DNA from 2 places in the Erythrobacter sp. SG61-1L genome. Region 2 is predicted to be linked to the other one. Evidence: predicted binding sites of a transcription regulator. Region 2 holds the regulator's gene; the other holds the start of a gene.
What was found. Region 2 encodes LexA, which represses DNA repair genes until DNA is damaged. Its sites were predicted from a motif close to GTTCCNCNCTTGTTCT; they were not measured.

Region 1: the regulator LexA is predicted to act here: its motif matches at 2,728-2,743, upstream of SZ64_RS03580 (S24 family peptidase).

The regions. Positions count from the first base shown of each region.
Region 1 is NZ_JXQC01000003.1:690,172-697,680, forward strand. It holds gene mobF (MobF family relaxase) at 1-728, shown strand, start outside; gene SZ64_RS03565 (hypothetical protein) at 801-1,040, shown strand; gene SZ64_RS03570 (hypothetical protein) at 1,074-1,271, opposite strand; gene SZ64_RS18905 (DUF5818 domain-containing protein) at 1,271-1,579, opposite strand; gene SZ64_RS18910 (hypothetical protein) at 1,570-1,995, opposite strand; gene SZ64_RS03580 (S24 family peptidase) at 2,007-2,651, opposite strand; gene SZ64_RS03585 (DNA methyltransferase) at 3,011-5,764, shown strand; gene SZ64_RS03590 (DEAD/DEAH box helicase) at 5,770-7,509, shown strand, end outside.
Region 2 is NZ_JXQC01000003.1:987,162-994,670, forward strand. It holds gene gltX (glutamate--tRNA ligase) at 1-11, opposite strand, end outside; gene SZ64_RS05100 (ComEC/Rec2 family competence protein) at 40-2,259, shown strand; gene lexA (transcriptional repressor LexA) at 2,266-2,958, opposite strand; gene SZ64_RS05110 (molybdopterin molybdotransferase MoeA) at 3,029-4,225, opposite strand; gene moaC (cyclic pyranopterin monophosphate synthase MoaC) at 4,230-4,706, opposite strand; gene trpC (indole-3-glycerol phosphate synthase TrpC) at 4,871-5,659, opposite strand; gene trpD (anthranilate phosphoribosyltransferase) at 5,675-6,667, opposite strand; gene SZ64_RS05130 (aminodeoxychorismate/anthranilate synthase component II) at 6,664-7,248, opposite strand; gene SZ64_RS05135 (hypothetical protein) at 7,401-7,509, shown strand, end outside.

The DNA of each region.
Region 1 (7,509 bases), 300 kb from region 2:
CAGTCGGCATGGTGCTCGAAGTTGACCGCCGGCAAAGGGGGCAAGGGCTGCAGAAGGGCCGCTATGACGTGATCGCGACCGATCCCTCCCGCGAACGCGTGATGCTGCAGAGCGAGCGGGGCAAGCGCTTTGAATTCCGGCCGGGCCAAACGCGACCGCAAGGTGATCAGGATCCGCTGCGTCTGTTTGAGGTTCGCCCGCTAGAAATCCACGATGGCGACCGCATTCGCTGGACGGCGACCGATCACAAGCGCGGCCTGCTCAACGCCGATCAGGCGCGCATCGTGGCGGTTGATCCGAAGGGTGTCACAGTGAAAACCTCGCTTGGCGTCGAGCACCGGCTGGGGCCGGGCGACCCCATGCTCGAGCGTCTTGACCTCGCCTACGCGCTCAACGCGCATATGGCGCAGGGCCTGACCTCCGACCGCGGGATTGCCGTCATGGACAGCCGCGAACGCAATCTTGCGAACCAGCAGACATTCCTCGTGACGATAACCCGTCTGCGCGATGGTCTGACCCTGTTTGTCGACAATGCGGGCAAGCTCGAAGCTTCGGTTGAGCGCAATCCGGGCATGAAGCGCTCGGCACTCGAAACGGTCGATCAACTGCGCGATGCGGCAGCAATGGGCCAGGCGAAGGGCAAAGCGAGGGACAAGGCGCCGGAACCCCGCCGTGAGCCGCCCGAACTCGATCGCTCGATCACCAAGCCTTTCGAAATCGGGATCTGACACAGCGTATATCCGCATGGGTCCATATGGCACCGGTTGACTGTTAGTTCTGTTTTTGTTCTCATGGCGACCATGTCCCGAATCGCCGATGAGATCCTGTTTACGCACATCGAGGTCGCGCTTGCGGTTGCGTCCGAAGCAACGCTTGTCGGGCTCGGTGCTGACGACCCGCGAACCCAGCGCAATGCTCGTGTCGATCTCGCGCGCCATCTGGTCGAACGCATGCAGGGTTTGGAGTTCGAAGGAGAGGGGAATGCCGGCAGGAGCTCTCAGCCCACTCTCTTTCCGGGCGATCTCTCGCCGATGGGCTAACCAGCATTGAGACGTGGTTGAGGTAATATTGGCTTATTGCAGCCGCGTCAGGCGATCCTTGCCCATCAGCTCTGCCACGCGTTTGGCGATGGCTTTCCAGGTGGCGATGCCCGTCTCGTCCTGTGCCAGCGCGAGCGCGCCGATCTGCTCGGCGACATGAAGCGGTGCATTCTCACCATGGGTCTTCAGGACGTGGTTGGCACATGCCCAGAGTTCCCAATCGCTCAGCATCAGCCGAGACGTCCAACAAGGCCCATGAAGAATGCGATCAAACCATAGCCCACGACACTGCACGCCAGGAGAAGTTCAATATTGAATTTGGAGCGAGGAGGGCGGGGGTGTCCTGCTGGCCAGATCTGATCGCAGATGAGCTCGTTGAACCCGGCGCGGCGTCCGCAGACTTCCACCTCGCGTCCGAGCAATCGACGTGCTCCACGCCCGGTGTCGAGCTCCCACACGCCGCCTCCCGAATGGAGTTCAAGTCCGAAGGGGCCTTCGGCAAGACGGCCTGTCAGATAGAGTTCCGGGCCTAGCGGCATGCGGGCCCTTTCCAGTAGCGATCCCAACGCAGCACTGTGCGTGTCTGGATCATCGAGCAGGAGAGATTGGCTCCGTTCGGCAGTCGGCACCAGGCAGCCGTCCGGTTGCCGCCTGCCGAACCTTCCGACCGGCATGTCAATCTCGGTCCACGAACCACGACGTGCCCTGTCGAGATGGTCCCTCGAGGGCCGCCAAGAAGATCGACGAGCGCGTCGCGCGCTTCGATAGCCGACCCGTCGGGGCAGGGCTGGTTGGTCCGGCATGTTCCGTCCATTTCGCGCGCGGCGATCCCGGCGATGCGAACATGAGCGCCTTCGGCGCACCATATGGGCCCGTCGCCATCCCAGACATGCGTGGGTGTGCAGGTAAAGGTCTGGCCGGCAGCGACGATCGAGGCAGCAAGAAGCGCAAGCATGGGTTCGCTACCTAGCGCAGCGCGCGACCGAACCAAAGCACGCGGCCGACAATATTGATCGTCCGCTTCTCCAGACCGCGCCAGCTAGGATAGGCCAGATTGTCGCTGAGTACCGAGACCCGCTTGCCTTGCGGCTCGATTGCGACCCGCTTGACGCTGAGCATGTCATCCATGCGCAGCACATAGATCCCGTCGCGCAGCCGCGACTGTCCATCATTCAGATCAACCATGACTTCATCGCCATCGTGCAGGGTCGGTTCCATCGAATCCCCGTGCACGGCGATGATCGAAAGGCTCGTCGCTTTGCTTGCGGTCAGACGGCGCAGCCACTTCTCGTCGAACCCGAACTGGGCGCATTTGGATTCCATCTCGGCCAAAGCGCCGTGCCCTGCCGAGGCTTCGACATCGAGAACCGGGACATGGACCAGTTCGACGACAGGGCCGGATCGCCGCTCGGGCGCGCCAAGGATCTTCTCGTCTACTCCGAAGAAGCGGGCGAGCACGGAGCGGTCCTGCTCGTCCAGTTGCCGGGGACTGCCGCGGCGGATGTATTGCTGGATGTAAGCCGCGTTGCGTCCGAGAAGGCGGGAGATCGAGGAGTAATTACATCCTCGTTGCTGGATCAGATCGTCCAGGGCTTTGCGTGCATCTTCCATCGCTGCGGGTCCTATCGCATCCGTCTAGGAAATTCGATCCTAGACTCTAGGAAGCCTCCCTAATAAGAACATAACAAGAACACAAGCGGAAAGCGAGTCGAAGGCGATGGAGCTCCTGGACCAGATTGAGGGCTATATGACGCGTAGCGGTACGAAGGCCAGCACGTTTGGTAGGCAGGCCGTCGGGGACCCACGGTTTGTTCAGGACCTTCGCGAAGGTCGCCGGCCGAGACGTAAGACGCAGGAGCGGGTGAGGCAATTTCTAATGGAGAAGAGCTCTTAATGTCCAAGCCGTTGAGAAGTGAACCGTAGGCGGTCTCGGCTTGTTCTCACCCCCGTTCACGTTCTAGTGATGGCGCATGAATGCAGTTGAGATCGAACAGGCAATTTCGGAGTTAGCGGAGCTTCCCTTTGACCGGGCTGAGTTCCCGTTTGCGTTCCTTGAAGCATTTGGAAATAAAGCCACAACGCTCAAGAAGCTGCGTAGCGGGGCCTCAAACGCGTCCGATCTGCCGAGCGGCGTGCTTCAGCGTAGCAACATCCATATCGCCACCTGCGACGTCGGAGCCGTTGACCAGGCGCTAAAGGCGCTGCGCGAAAGTCCTAAGACCGCCGCGGCTAAGGCCAAGTTTATTCTTGCCACCGATGGAGAGGATTTCCAGGCGGAAGACCTCAATACCGGCGAAACGGTCGCCTGTACCTTTGCCGACTTCCCTAACCACTTTGGCCTGTTCCTGCCCCTTGCCGGCATAACCACGGTCAAACAGATCCGCGAGAGTACGTTCGACATTCGGGCGACGAGCCGGCTGAACAAGCTTTACGTCGAGCTGTTGAAGGACAACCCGGAGTGGGCGACGGCCGAGCGCCGGGCCGACATGAACCACTTCATGGCCCGGCTGATCTTCTGCTTCTTCGCCGAGGATACCGACATCTTCAACGGTGAGGGCCTGTTCACCCGGACTGTCGAGCAGATGAGCGCGCGGGATTCGAGCAACACGCATGACGTCATCAGCCAGATCTTCCAGGCGATGGACACGCCGACGCGGCACGACGGGAAGCTGGACGAGCGCTATCGCAAGGCAGCCGGCACGCCGCGCTGGGCGGACGTGTTCCCCTACGTCAATGGCCAGCTGTTCTCAGGCAACACTGATGTGCCGCGCTTTAGCCGGATCGCGAGGGCTTACCTGATCCAGATCGGCAACCTAAACTGGAAGAAGATCAATCCCGACATTTTCGGCAGCATGATCCAGGCGGTCGCCGACGACGAGGAGCGCGGCGCGCTAGGCATGCATTACACCAGCGTGCCCAACATCCTGAAGGTGCTGAACCCGCTGTTCCTCGACGACCTGCGGGCGGCGCTCGAAGACGCGGGCGACAATGGCCGCAAACTGCTCAATCTGCGCAACCGCATGGCGCACATTCGCGTGTTTGACCCGGCATGCGGATCGGGAAATTTCCTTGTCATTGCCTACAAGCAGATGCGGGAGATCGAGGCCGAGATCAACCTGCGGCGAGGCGACGCCAACCGGAAGTCGGCCATCCCCTTGACCAACTTCAGGGGTATCGAACTCCGTGATTTTCCGGCCGAGATCGCGCGCCTGGCCCTGATTATCGCCGAGTTCCAGTGCGACGTGATTTATCGAGGGCAGAAGGAGGCGCTGGCCGATTTTCTTCCTCTCGACAGCCAGAACTGGATCACGAACGGGAACGCGCTGCGACTTGATTGGCTGGCACTTTGCCCGCCGGCCGGGTCCGGGGTCCGTATGCAGGCCGATGACCTGTTTGGCACACCGCTGGACCAGTCTGAGATCGACTTCGAGAATGAAGGTGGCGAGACCTACATCTGCGGAAACCCACCTTACATCGGAGACAAATACCAGACCAAAGAGCAGAAGGACGATCTGCGGACCTTTAAGTCCGGAAAGCAGGAAGTCCGCGCGGTCGACTATATAGCAGGCTGGTTTTGGAAGGCGTCAGACTACATCAGGCACGGAGGACGCTTCGCCTTCGTGTCAACCAACTCGATCTGCCAAGGGGTTCAGGTCCCGCTGATCTGGCCGAAGATCTTTGCTAATGGTCAGGCCATTTTCTTTGCGCATGAGAACTTCATGTGGGGCAACAACGCGGCGCGAAACGCGCAGGTGACCTGCATCATCGTCGGTGTGGCAGATGCCCAGGAGCGTAGGAAATTCATCTATTCCGACGCAGCTCGAAAAGAAGTTGCCAACATCAACCCTTATCTCTCGCCAGGCGATACAGTCATTGTAGCGAGGGCGTCGGAGCCCATTTCGGAGCTGGGTGTCATGTTCGGAGGCAACATCCCTCGGGACCAAGGCAACCTCTTGCTGTCGACCGACGAGGCCCGCACTCTGCTCGATGACTACCCGCAGGCCAAGCCCCTGATCAGGCCGATCGTAGGCTCGGCTGAGTTCATCAATGGCTTGCAGCGATACTGCCTATGGATCTCGGATGATCAGGCTGACCTTGCCTACGCGATTCCCCCGATCGCGGAACGGCTTTCAAAGATCCGGGAGTATCGGCTGAACGGTAGCGAACGCGGGCGCGCCGGTTTAGACACTCCCTACAAGTTCGAGCGGACGATTATCGGTAACAAGCACACCATCGTGGTGCCAAGCGTCTCGTCCGAACGTCGTGAATATTTGCCGTGTGGGTTGATGCCGCCGGACGTGCGGGTATCTAATCTGGCTCTCGCCATCTACGACGCGCCTCTCTGGAACCTTTCAGTTGTCGCCTCCCGGCTGCACCTCGTTTGGGTCGGCGCCGTCTGCGGAAAGTTGGAAACGCGTTACCGCTACTCCAATACCATGGGATGGAACACTTTCCCGATACCGACCACGTTGACTGAACAAGGCAAGGCCGACCTTACCCGCTGCGCGGAGGACATCCTTCTCGCGCGCGAGGCCCATTTCCCGAAGACGATTGCCGAACTCTACGATCCCGCGAAGATGCCCGACAACCTTCGTCATGCACATGAGCGTAATGACGAAGTGCTGGAGCGGATCTACATTGGACGGAAGTTCCGTAACGACACCGAACGGCTCGAGAAGCTTTTCGAGCTCTATACCAAGATGACCGGCAAGAAGGCGGCCTAAACTGCATGGCAAACGGCGATATCATTCCCACGGTCACCTTCTGCCCCGCCGGCACCGGTGCGACGGCTAAGGCGAACGAACTCGGCATGCGGCCGATGCAGGCCCGCGCCTATGACAAGCGGGGCGAGCAGTACCTGCTGATCAAGTCGCCGCCAGCCTCTGGCAAGTCCCGCGCTCTCATGTTCATCGCGCTCGACAAGCTGACAAACCAGGGCGTGAAGAAGGCGATCGTCTGCGTGCCGGAGCGCTCGATCGGTGCGAGCTTTGCAAGCGAACCGCTCAGCAAGCATGGCTTTTGGGCCGACTGGGTGGTCGCCCCCCAGTGGAACCTGTGCAACACGCCCGGCGCGGACGATCCCAAGGTGGCCAAGTCCAAGGTCAAGGCCGTCGGCGAGTTTCTCGCCGGGGATGATCGGGTGCTGGTCTGCACCCACGCCACGTTCCGCTTCGCATTTGACGAGTTTGGTGTGGAGGCCTTCGACGATACTGTCATTGCCATCGACGAATTTCATCATGTCTCGGCGGATGCTGGCAACCGGCTTGGCGCCCAGCTTGCGCAGCTGATCGGGCGCGACAAGGCTCACATCGTCGCCATGACCGGCAGCTATTTCCGGGGCGATGCCATCCCCGTGCTGGCGCCGGAAGATGAGGCGAAATTCGAGACCGTCACCTACACCTATTACGAGCAGCTCAACGGCTATGAGCATCTGAAGGTGCTCGACATCGGCTACAGCTTTTACATCGGCCGCTACACGGACAAGATCTCAGCGCTTCTGGACCCGACAGTGAAGACCATCGTCCACATTCCATCGGTCAATTCGCGCGAGAGCCTCAAGGACAAGCACCGCGAGGCCGAGGACATCATGAACCACCTCGGTGACTGGCATGGCGTGGATCCAGACACGGGCTTCCATCTGGTGCGCACCGCTTCTGGCGGTACGATCAAGGTGGCCGACCTGGTCGACGACGACGCGGCCAAGCGCGACAAGGTCGTGGCCTCGCTCAAATCGCCTGAAGCCCGGGCCAACCGGGATTTCGTCGACATTATCATTGCGCTTGGCATGGCCAAGGAAGGGTTTGACTGGATCTGGTGCGAGCATGCGCTAACTGTCGGCTATCGCTCCAGCCTGACCGAAATCATCCAGATCATCGGCCGCGCAACCCGCGACGCTCCCGGCAAGACGCGGGCGCGCTTCACCAACCTGATTGCCGAGCCAGCGGCAGACGATCCGCTCGTGGTCGATGCGATCAACGACTACCTCAAGGCAATTGCTGCCAGCCTGCTGATGGAGCAAGTGCTCGCGCCCCGGTTCGAGTTCACGCCGAAGGATGCCGGGTCGAAGGAAGGGTTCGACTACGGCGAAGACGGCTACAAGCTCGGCGAGACCAATATCGGCGTCAACGCCCAGGGCCAGATGCATTTCGAGATCAAGGGCCTGAAGCTGCCGACCAGCATCGAGGCGACGCGGATCTGCCGCGAGGACCTCAACGAGGTGATCGCCAACTTCGTGCAGGACAAGTCGGTGGTAGAACGCGGCATGTTCGATCCTGACGTAGTGCCCGAGGAACTGACCCAACTGAAGATGGGCAAGATCATCCGCGAGAAGTATCCCGAACTGAGCGCCGAAGACCAAGAGGCCGTGCGCCAGCATGCGATCGCGGCGATGAACGTGACGCAGCAGGCCAAGGCCATGATGGGTGGAGACGTCGTTGACGGCGAGATCAAGGCGAACACCGCCTTCATC
Region 2 (7,509 bases):
ACGCTTGCCATGACCCACTTGATCCTTTCCATTGTTCTTATGGCAGACAGCACCCCCGTTTCCGTTCCGCTGAAAGAACTGCCACAGGATGCTGCGATGCAGCAGACGCATTGGCGAATGGAACGCCTCTTGTCCAGCGTGGGAGACAGGATCGACGCATTTTTGGACGCATCCGGATTCGACCGTGGGCCTTGGCTTGCAGTGGCATTTTCCGCGGGAATTGGGGCCTGGTTTGTACTCGCCACGGCCATCGGATGGTTATGCGCGGCTGTCGTCGGTATCCTTGGCGGCATGGCCGCACAGATGTTCTGGCGCCACAATGATCGGCGTGCCCATTTGCGGGCGGCAATATTCGGTGTGGGACTCGCCTTCTCGCTCGGAGTCGCAGTGGTCTGGGCGAAGTCGTCGCTGGTCGGAACGGAACCGATTGCACATCCCATAGCCGGGACATTCGATGCCCGGGTGCTGGAAAGGATAGAGCAGCCTGCTGACGGGCGGGCGAGGCTGGTGTTGGCAATGCGCGAGCCGGAGACTAGCCGGGCCGTGAAGGTCAGGGTGAACCTTCCGCTGGACAAGGACATCCTCGGGCTGGGCGAGGGGGCGCGGATCAGGGTCAAGGCGCGGCTCATGCCTCCCGCACCGCCGCTGCTGCCTGGCAGTTACGATTTTTCCCGTGCGGCATGGTTTGACGGGTTGGCGGCAACCGGCAGTGTGGTTGCCGCGCCCGAACTGCTGGAGCCTGCCGCGCAGCAAGGGGGTTTTGGCTCGCTTCAGCGGCGCCTTGCTGACCATGTCCGTTCACGGCTCGATGGTTCGGCGGGCACTATTGCCGCCGCATTGGCGAGCGGGGATCGCGGGGCGATTGCCGGCGAGGACGAGGCTGCGATGCGCGATGCGGGCCTTTCGCATCTGCTTTCCATCAGCGGGCTGCATGTCAGCGCGGTGATCGCGGCGGCCTATTTCATGGCAATCAGGCTGCTGGCATTGTGGCAATGGCTGGCCCTGCGGATACGTCTGCCCGTTGCCGCAGCCGCCATCGCGGCGCTGGCGGGGATTGGCTACACGCTGCTGACCGGCGCGGAAGTGCCGACAGTGCGAAGCTGTGTAGGCGCGGTGCTGGTTCTGCTGGCCTTGGCGCTGGGGCGAGAACCGCTTTCGCTGCGGCTGATCGCCGTTGCGGCGGGCTTCGTTCTGCTGCTCTGGCCCGAAGCGCTGGTGGGGCCGAGCTTCCAGATGAGCTTCTCGGCAGTGATCGCCATCGTCGCCCTGCATAGCGCAGGGCCAGTCCGCGCATTCCTTGCCTCGCGCGACGAAGGTTGGCTGGTTCCCGCATTGCGCCGGGGAACCATGTTGCTGGTGACGGGGCTGGTGATTGAATTCGCGCTGATGCCGGTGGTGATGTTCCATTTCCACCGCGCCGGGCTTTACGGTGCCTTCGCCAATGTGATCGCCATTCCGCTGACTACCTTCGTCTCCATGCCGCTGATCGCATTGGCGCTGGCGCTGGACGCAATAGGACTGGGGGCACCGGCATGGTGGCTGGCGGGTAAATCCCTCGAATTCCTGCTGGCTCTGGCGCATTTTACCGCCGATCAGCCGGGGGCGGTGAAGCTGATGCCGCAGATGGGCAAGGGGACATTCGCCTTGTTTATCGCCGGCAGCTTGTGGCTTGCCCTCTGGCGCGGGCGGGTGCGGCTCTGGGCGGTGCTGCCACTGGGAGTGGCCTGCGTCCTGCTGGCGATCACGCCGGTGCCCGATGTGCTGATTTCACGCGATGGGCGCGAAGTGGGCATCACCGGAGAGGACGAGCGGCTGCTCGTCCTGAGAGAATCCCGCAGCACCTTTGCGCGGGAGACTTTGCAGGAAATGGCCGGGGCAGAAGGCGAAGTGCTGGCGATCAGCCAGTGGTCTGGCGCACGATGCAGCGCGGATTTCTGTGTCGCCACCCTGAAACGGCAGGGGCGTGAATGGCATCTCTTGCTGGCCCTGAGCAAGGAACGGATCGACGAGCGCCAACTGGCCGCAGCCTGCGATTTGTCCGACATCGTGGTGGCGGATCGCTATCTGCCCAGATCCTGCCGCCCGCGCTGGATCAAGGCGGATCGCCGGAGCCTGGACGAGACGGGCGGACTGGCCCTCTATCTCAACCGCCATGAAATGAAGTCCGTTGCCGAAGGGCAGGGCGAACATGGCTGGTGGAGGAACGGAAAGGCGCGCCGCTACGACGGGCCGGGCGCGCCTTCCAGAACTTATCCGTGATACGCCTCAGTGATACTGGCGCAGCAGGCCTGCCAGCTTGCCCTGCACGATCACTTCATGCGGTTCGTAATATTGCGGATCATAGGCCGCATTGGCCGGATCGAGCCGGATGCGGCCACCTTCGCGGCGCAGATATTTGAGTGTCGCTTCCTCGTTCCGCACCAGAGCCACCACAATTTCACCATCGCGAGCATGGTCGGTGCGCTTCACCAGCGCGAAGTCGCCATCGAGAATGCCAGCATCGATCATCGAATCGCCCGACACTTCCAGCGCATAATGATCGCCCGCGCCCAGCAGGGCGGCGGGAACCGGCAGGGTCCGGTCACTTTCCAGCGCCTCGATCGGAACGCCTGCGGCAATCTTGCCGTGCAGCGGAAGCTCGATCACGTCATTCGCGGCAAAGACGGGCGCGCGCGGCGGCGCAGCGACGCGGCTGACCGCATCATTCGCTGGCGCTGCGGGCTTGCTGCCCTTGGCGTTCACATCCTCGGGGTTCTTGAGAACTTCCAGCGCGCGCGCCCGGTTGGGCAGGCGGCGGATGAAGCCACGTTCTTCCAGAGCGGAAATCAGCCGATGCACACCCGACTTCGACTTGAGGTCCAGCGCTTCCTTCATTTCCTCGAAACTCGGGGAAATGCCCGATTCTTCCAGACGGGTCTGGATGAACAGCAGAAGCTCATGTTGCTTGGCGGTGAGCATCGAAGCGGCCTCCTCAAATGTTCCACCTACGGAACGAATGCGGAACAACTAGGCAACTTCTCAAGCCAAGTCAAGCAACCCCGCCATTTCCGATCCAATAGGCCGGGACAATGCTTCCCGGTGGCGCCGGTGGGGCGTTGGCGGGCCGCTCTATAAGCAGTCCGGAAGAGGCCATGGCGCGCAATGCACTGGAATCGCGTTCCGTGACCGGCACGGCTTTGCCATCGACCAGAACGGCACGCAGAAACTCCATCCGGCCACCTCCGGCGGGCATTTCTCCTGCCAGACGCAGGGGGATGGGGGAGGGAAGCGGGCGACTGTTTCCTGCAAGGGCGCGCAGCAGGGGCAGCAGGAAGAAATAGGCCGTGACGAAGCTGGACACGGGATTGCCTGGCAGGCCGAGCACGACAGTGCCGCCCTTGCGCGCCACCAGCAGCGGTTTGCCCGGCTTCATGGCCACCCGCCAGAAATCGATCTGGGCACCCCATGCTTCCAGCGCGGGACGGATAAGGTCATGGTCGCCCACAGACGCGCCGCCACTGGTGACGATCACCTCGGCGTGGCCGGCAGCGTCGAGCGCGGCGGCGAGTGCATCGAGATCGTCGGGCACCGGGCCGAGGCGTTGAATGTCGGCAGCAAGCCCGCTCGCCATCGCGGCGAGCATGGCCCCATTGCTGGCCGGGATCTGGTGCAGGGCGCAATTGGCGGGATCGGCGGCCAGTTCGTCCCCGCTGTCGAGAATGGCAAGGCGCGGCAGGCCGTGGACGCTGAGCGAACTGTTCCCTGCCGAAAGCGCGAGCGCGATCTGCGCCGGGCCGACCCGGGTGCCCGGCGGAAGCAGGGCATCGCCGCTGCCGAAATCGAAGCCCGTGCGCCTGATATGGCGAGCGCTTGGCTCACCTTCGCCATTGAGGGCGAGGGTCTCTCCATCCCGATGCGCATTTTCCTGCAGCAGCACCGCGCTGGCGCCCGCAGGCATCAGCGCGCCGGTGGAAATGCGGATCGCTTCCCCGGCGCCGACAATGCCGGAATAGGGATGGCCGGCCGCGCTTTCGCCAACCACTTTCCACGGGCCATGCTCGCCCTCACGCATGGCATAGCCATCCATAGCGGAAAGATCGGCGGCGGGCTGGGTGCGGCGGGCGGTCAGCGGCGCGGCAAGGCAGCGACCGAGAGCCTGTTCCACCGGCACATCTTCCGGCGCCAGAGCATCGACTGACGCAAGCAGCCGGGCCTGAGCCTCGCTGAGGGGAAGGGGCGGCTTCATCGGCCTATTCTTCCGGCGCGTGCCATTCGCCCGATTTGCCGCCGCTCTTGGCCAGCAGGCGCACGCCTTCGATCACCATGCCTTTATCGAGCGCCTTGGCCATATCGTAAATGGTCAGCAGGGCGACGGAGGTGGCGGTCATCGCTTCCATCTCGATCCCGGTTTTCCCGGTGAGGCTGGCTGTGGCCGTGGCGCGTACGCCGTCAGCCTCGAACGCGAAGTCGACAGTCACGGCGTCCAGTGCAAGCGGGTGGCAGAGTGGGATCAGATCGCCCGTCTTCTTGGCGGCCATGATCCCGGCAATGCGCGCGGCGGCGAGCACGTCGCCCTTTGGAGCATCGCCGTCGCGGATCGCATCCAGCGCTTCGGGCGACATGCGGATGCGGCCTGTGGCAACGGCCTTGCGGGCAGTGGCTGCCTTCGCGCCGACATCCACCATGCGGGCCGCGCCCGATTCGTCGAGGTGAGTGAGCTTGGTCATCCGGCTACGCGCTTTTCCGTCGAAGTTGACAAGGTTGACACTGTACAGAGAGATCGGTTCCGGGCCTCTCCATCGAGGATGCCCGGCACGCAAATTCCCATGGTGAGCCTGTGTCCATCGCCCACCCATGCCAGAATGGGTGCCTGTAGGACAGAGGGCGGCGATCAGGCGCCCAGCAGCGCCTTCGTGGCGGCGGTAACATCGTCCTGACGCATCAGGCTTTCACCCACCAGGAAACAGCGCACGCCTGCATCGGCAAGGCGCAGGATGTCCGCATGGCTGTTGATGCCGCTTTCGCCCACCAGCAAAGTGCCTTCCGGCGCCAGCGGGGCGAGGCGTTCCGTCGTGCCGAGATCGGTGACGAAACGCTTCAGGTCGCGGTTGTTGACGCCGATGAGGCGGGATTTGAGCGCCGCGGCGCGTTCCATCTCTTCCTCATTATGGACTTCAACCAGCACATCCATGCCGCGTTCAATGGCTGCGGCCTCGATCTCGGCCATCTGGGCATCATCCAGCGCGGCAACGATGATCAGGATTGCATCGGCCCCGATGGAGCGGGCTTCCGCCACCTGCCAGGGATCGACCATGAAATCCTTGCGCAGCACCGGCAGGGCACAGGCCGAGCGGGCTTCGATCAGGAAATCCTCATGCCCCTGGAAATAGGGCGCGTCGGTCAGCACTGAAAGGCAGGCCGCGCCGCCTGCCTCATAGGATCGGGCATGGTCGGCGGGATGGAAATCCGGACGGATCAGGCCCTTGGACGGGCTGGCCTTCTTGATTTCCGCGATCAGGCCGTAACCGCCATCGATCTTCGCTTCGAGTGCCTTGCGGAAGCCGCGCGGGGCGCTCTGCCCGGCGGCGCGTGCGTCGAGATCGGCCAGCGAGGCGAGCGGTTTGCGCGCGGCGACTTCCTCGCGCTTGGTGGCGCAGATTTCGGCGAGTTTATCCATTATTCCGGCCCTGTACTCTTACTTTACCGCATCGATCCAGCAGTCGAGGATCGCCTTGGCGAGCCCCTTGTCGATTGCTTCCGCCGCTTCTTCCACGCCTTCGATCCAGCTCTGGACTTCACCCGCCACGATCAGCGCAGCGGCCGCATTCAGCAGCACGGCGTCGCGATAGGGGCCATGTTCGCCCATCAGCAGCTTGCGCAGTTCGGCGGCATTATGGACGGGATCGCCGCCCTTGATCGCCGCCAGCGGCGCGGCGGGCAGGCCTGCATCGGCAGGTTCCACCCGCTTCATCAGGATGCGGCCATCGCGTACTTCGGCAATTTCGCTGCCGCCCGCCAGGCTCAACTCGTCCAGCCCTTCATCGCCGGAAATGACCATCGAATGGTCAGTGCCCAGACGCTGCAGCGCCTCGGCATAGATCGGCACATAGGCCGGGCGGGCAATGCCGACCAGCTGGCGCTTCACATCGGCCGGATTGGCCAGCGGGCCCATCAGGTTGAAGATCGTGCGGCGGCCGATTGCCTTGCGGATCGGCATGATGCGGCCCATCGAAGGATGATGCTTGCCTGCGAAGAGGAAGCATATGCCGATATCGGCCAGAGTTTCTTCCGCCGTGGCCATTGCCCGGTCAAGGTCGAGGCCCAGCGCCTCCAGCGTATCGGCCGCACCGGCCTTGCTGCTGGCGGCGCGATTGCCGTGCTTGGCCACCGGCACGCCGCAGGCCGCGACGACCAGCGAAACCGCAGTGGAAACGTTGAGCGTGTGATGCCCGTCGCCCCCGGTACCACAAACGTCGATGGCGTTTTCCGGCGCGCGGATGGGGATCAGGCGCGCCCGCATGGCGCGGGCTGCGCCGGCGATTTCGCTCGCCGTCTCGCCCCGGTCGGACAGGCCGATGAGGAATGTCGCCACGTCCTCGTCCGCAACCTTGCCGTCAAGGATCGCGCCGAAGGCTTCTTCGGCTTCCGCTTCTTCCAGCGGAATATCGAGCACCGTGGGAAGCATCATGCCATTGCGGTGGCGTTGATGCCGCAGATCTTGAGGAAGTTGGCCAGCAGATCGTGTCCATGTTCCGTGGCGATGCTTTCCGGATGGAACTGCACGCCGTGGATCGGCAATTCGCGATGGCGGAAGCCCATCACGAATTCATCGTCTGCCGTGGCGTTCACTACCAGATCGTCGGGAATGTCAGTGACGATCAGCGAGTGATAACGCGTGGCGATGAAGGGGGAGGGCAGGCCTTCGAACACGCCGGTATTGTCATGCCGCACGGGCGAGGTCTTGCCGTGCATCAGCCCGCCGCGCACCACCTTGCCACCGAAATACTGGCCAATGGACTGGTGGCCCAGGCATACGCCCAGCAGCGGCTTCTTCGCTTCGGCACATGCCGCCACGAGATCGAGGCTGATGCCCGCTTCATTCGGCGTGCAGGGGCCGGGCGAAAGCAGGAAGCCCTGCGCACCGGTTGCCAGCGCTTCGGCTGCGGTCAGCGCATCGTTGCGGACGACCTTCACTTCGGCGCCCAGTTCCATCACGTAATGGACCAGGTTCCAGGTGAAGCTGTCATAATTGTCGATAACGAGGATCATGGTGCCGCCTTTGCGCGTTTCGTCGCCCGCGATCAAGTGGGGCCATGAGTGGCTTCGGACAAGTGGCTTGAGCGCATGGGGCCGGGAAACCATACATTCCTGCGAACAGGGGGAAATCCATGATTCGCTTGCTGCTGGTCTGTGCCGCGCTGATGGGCTGCCTTGCCTCTGTGCCGGCGCGCGCGGCAAACTGGGTCTATAGTTCCGACGACATCTACTGGCGCGTGTTGCGCAACATGGACAGCATCCGCAATGTCGGGG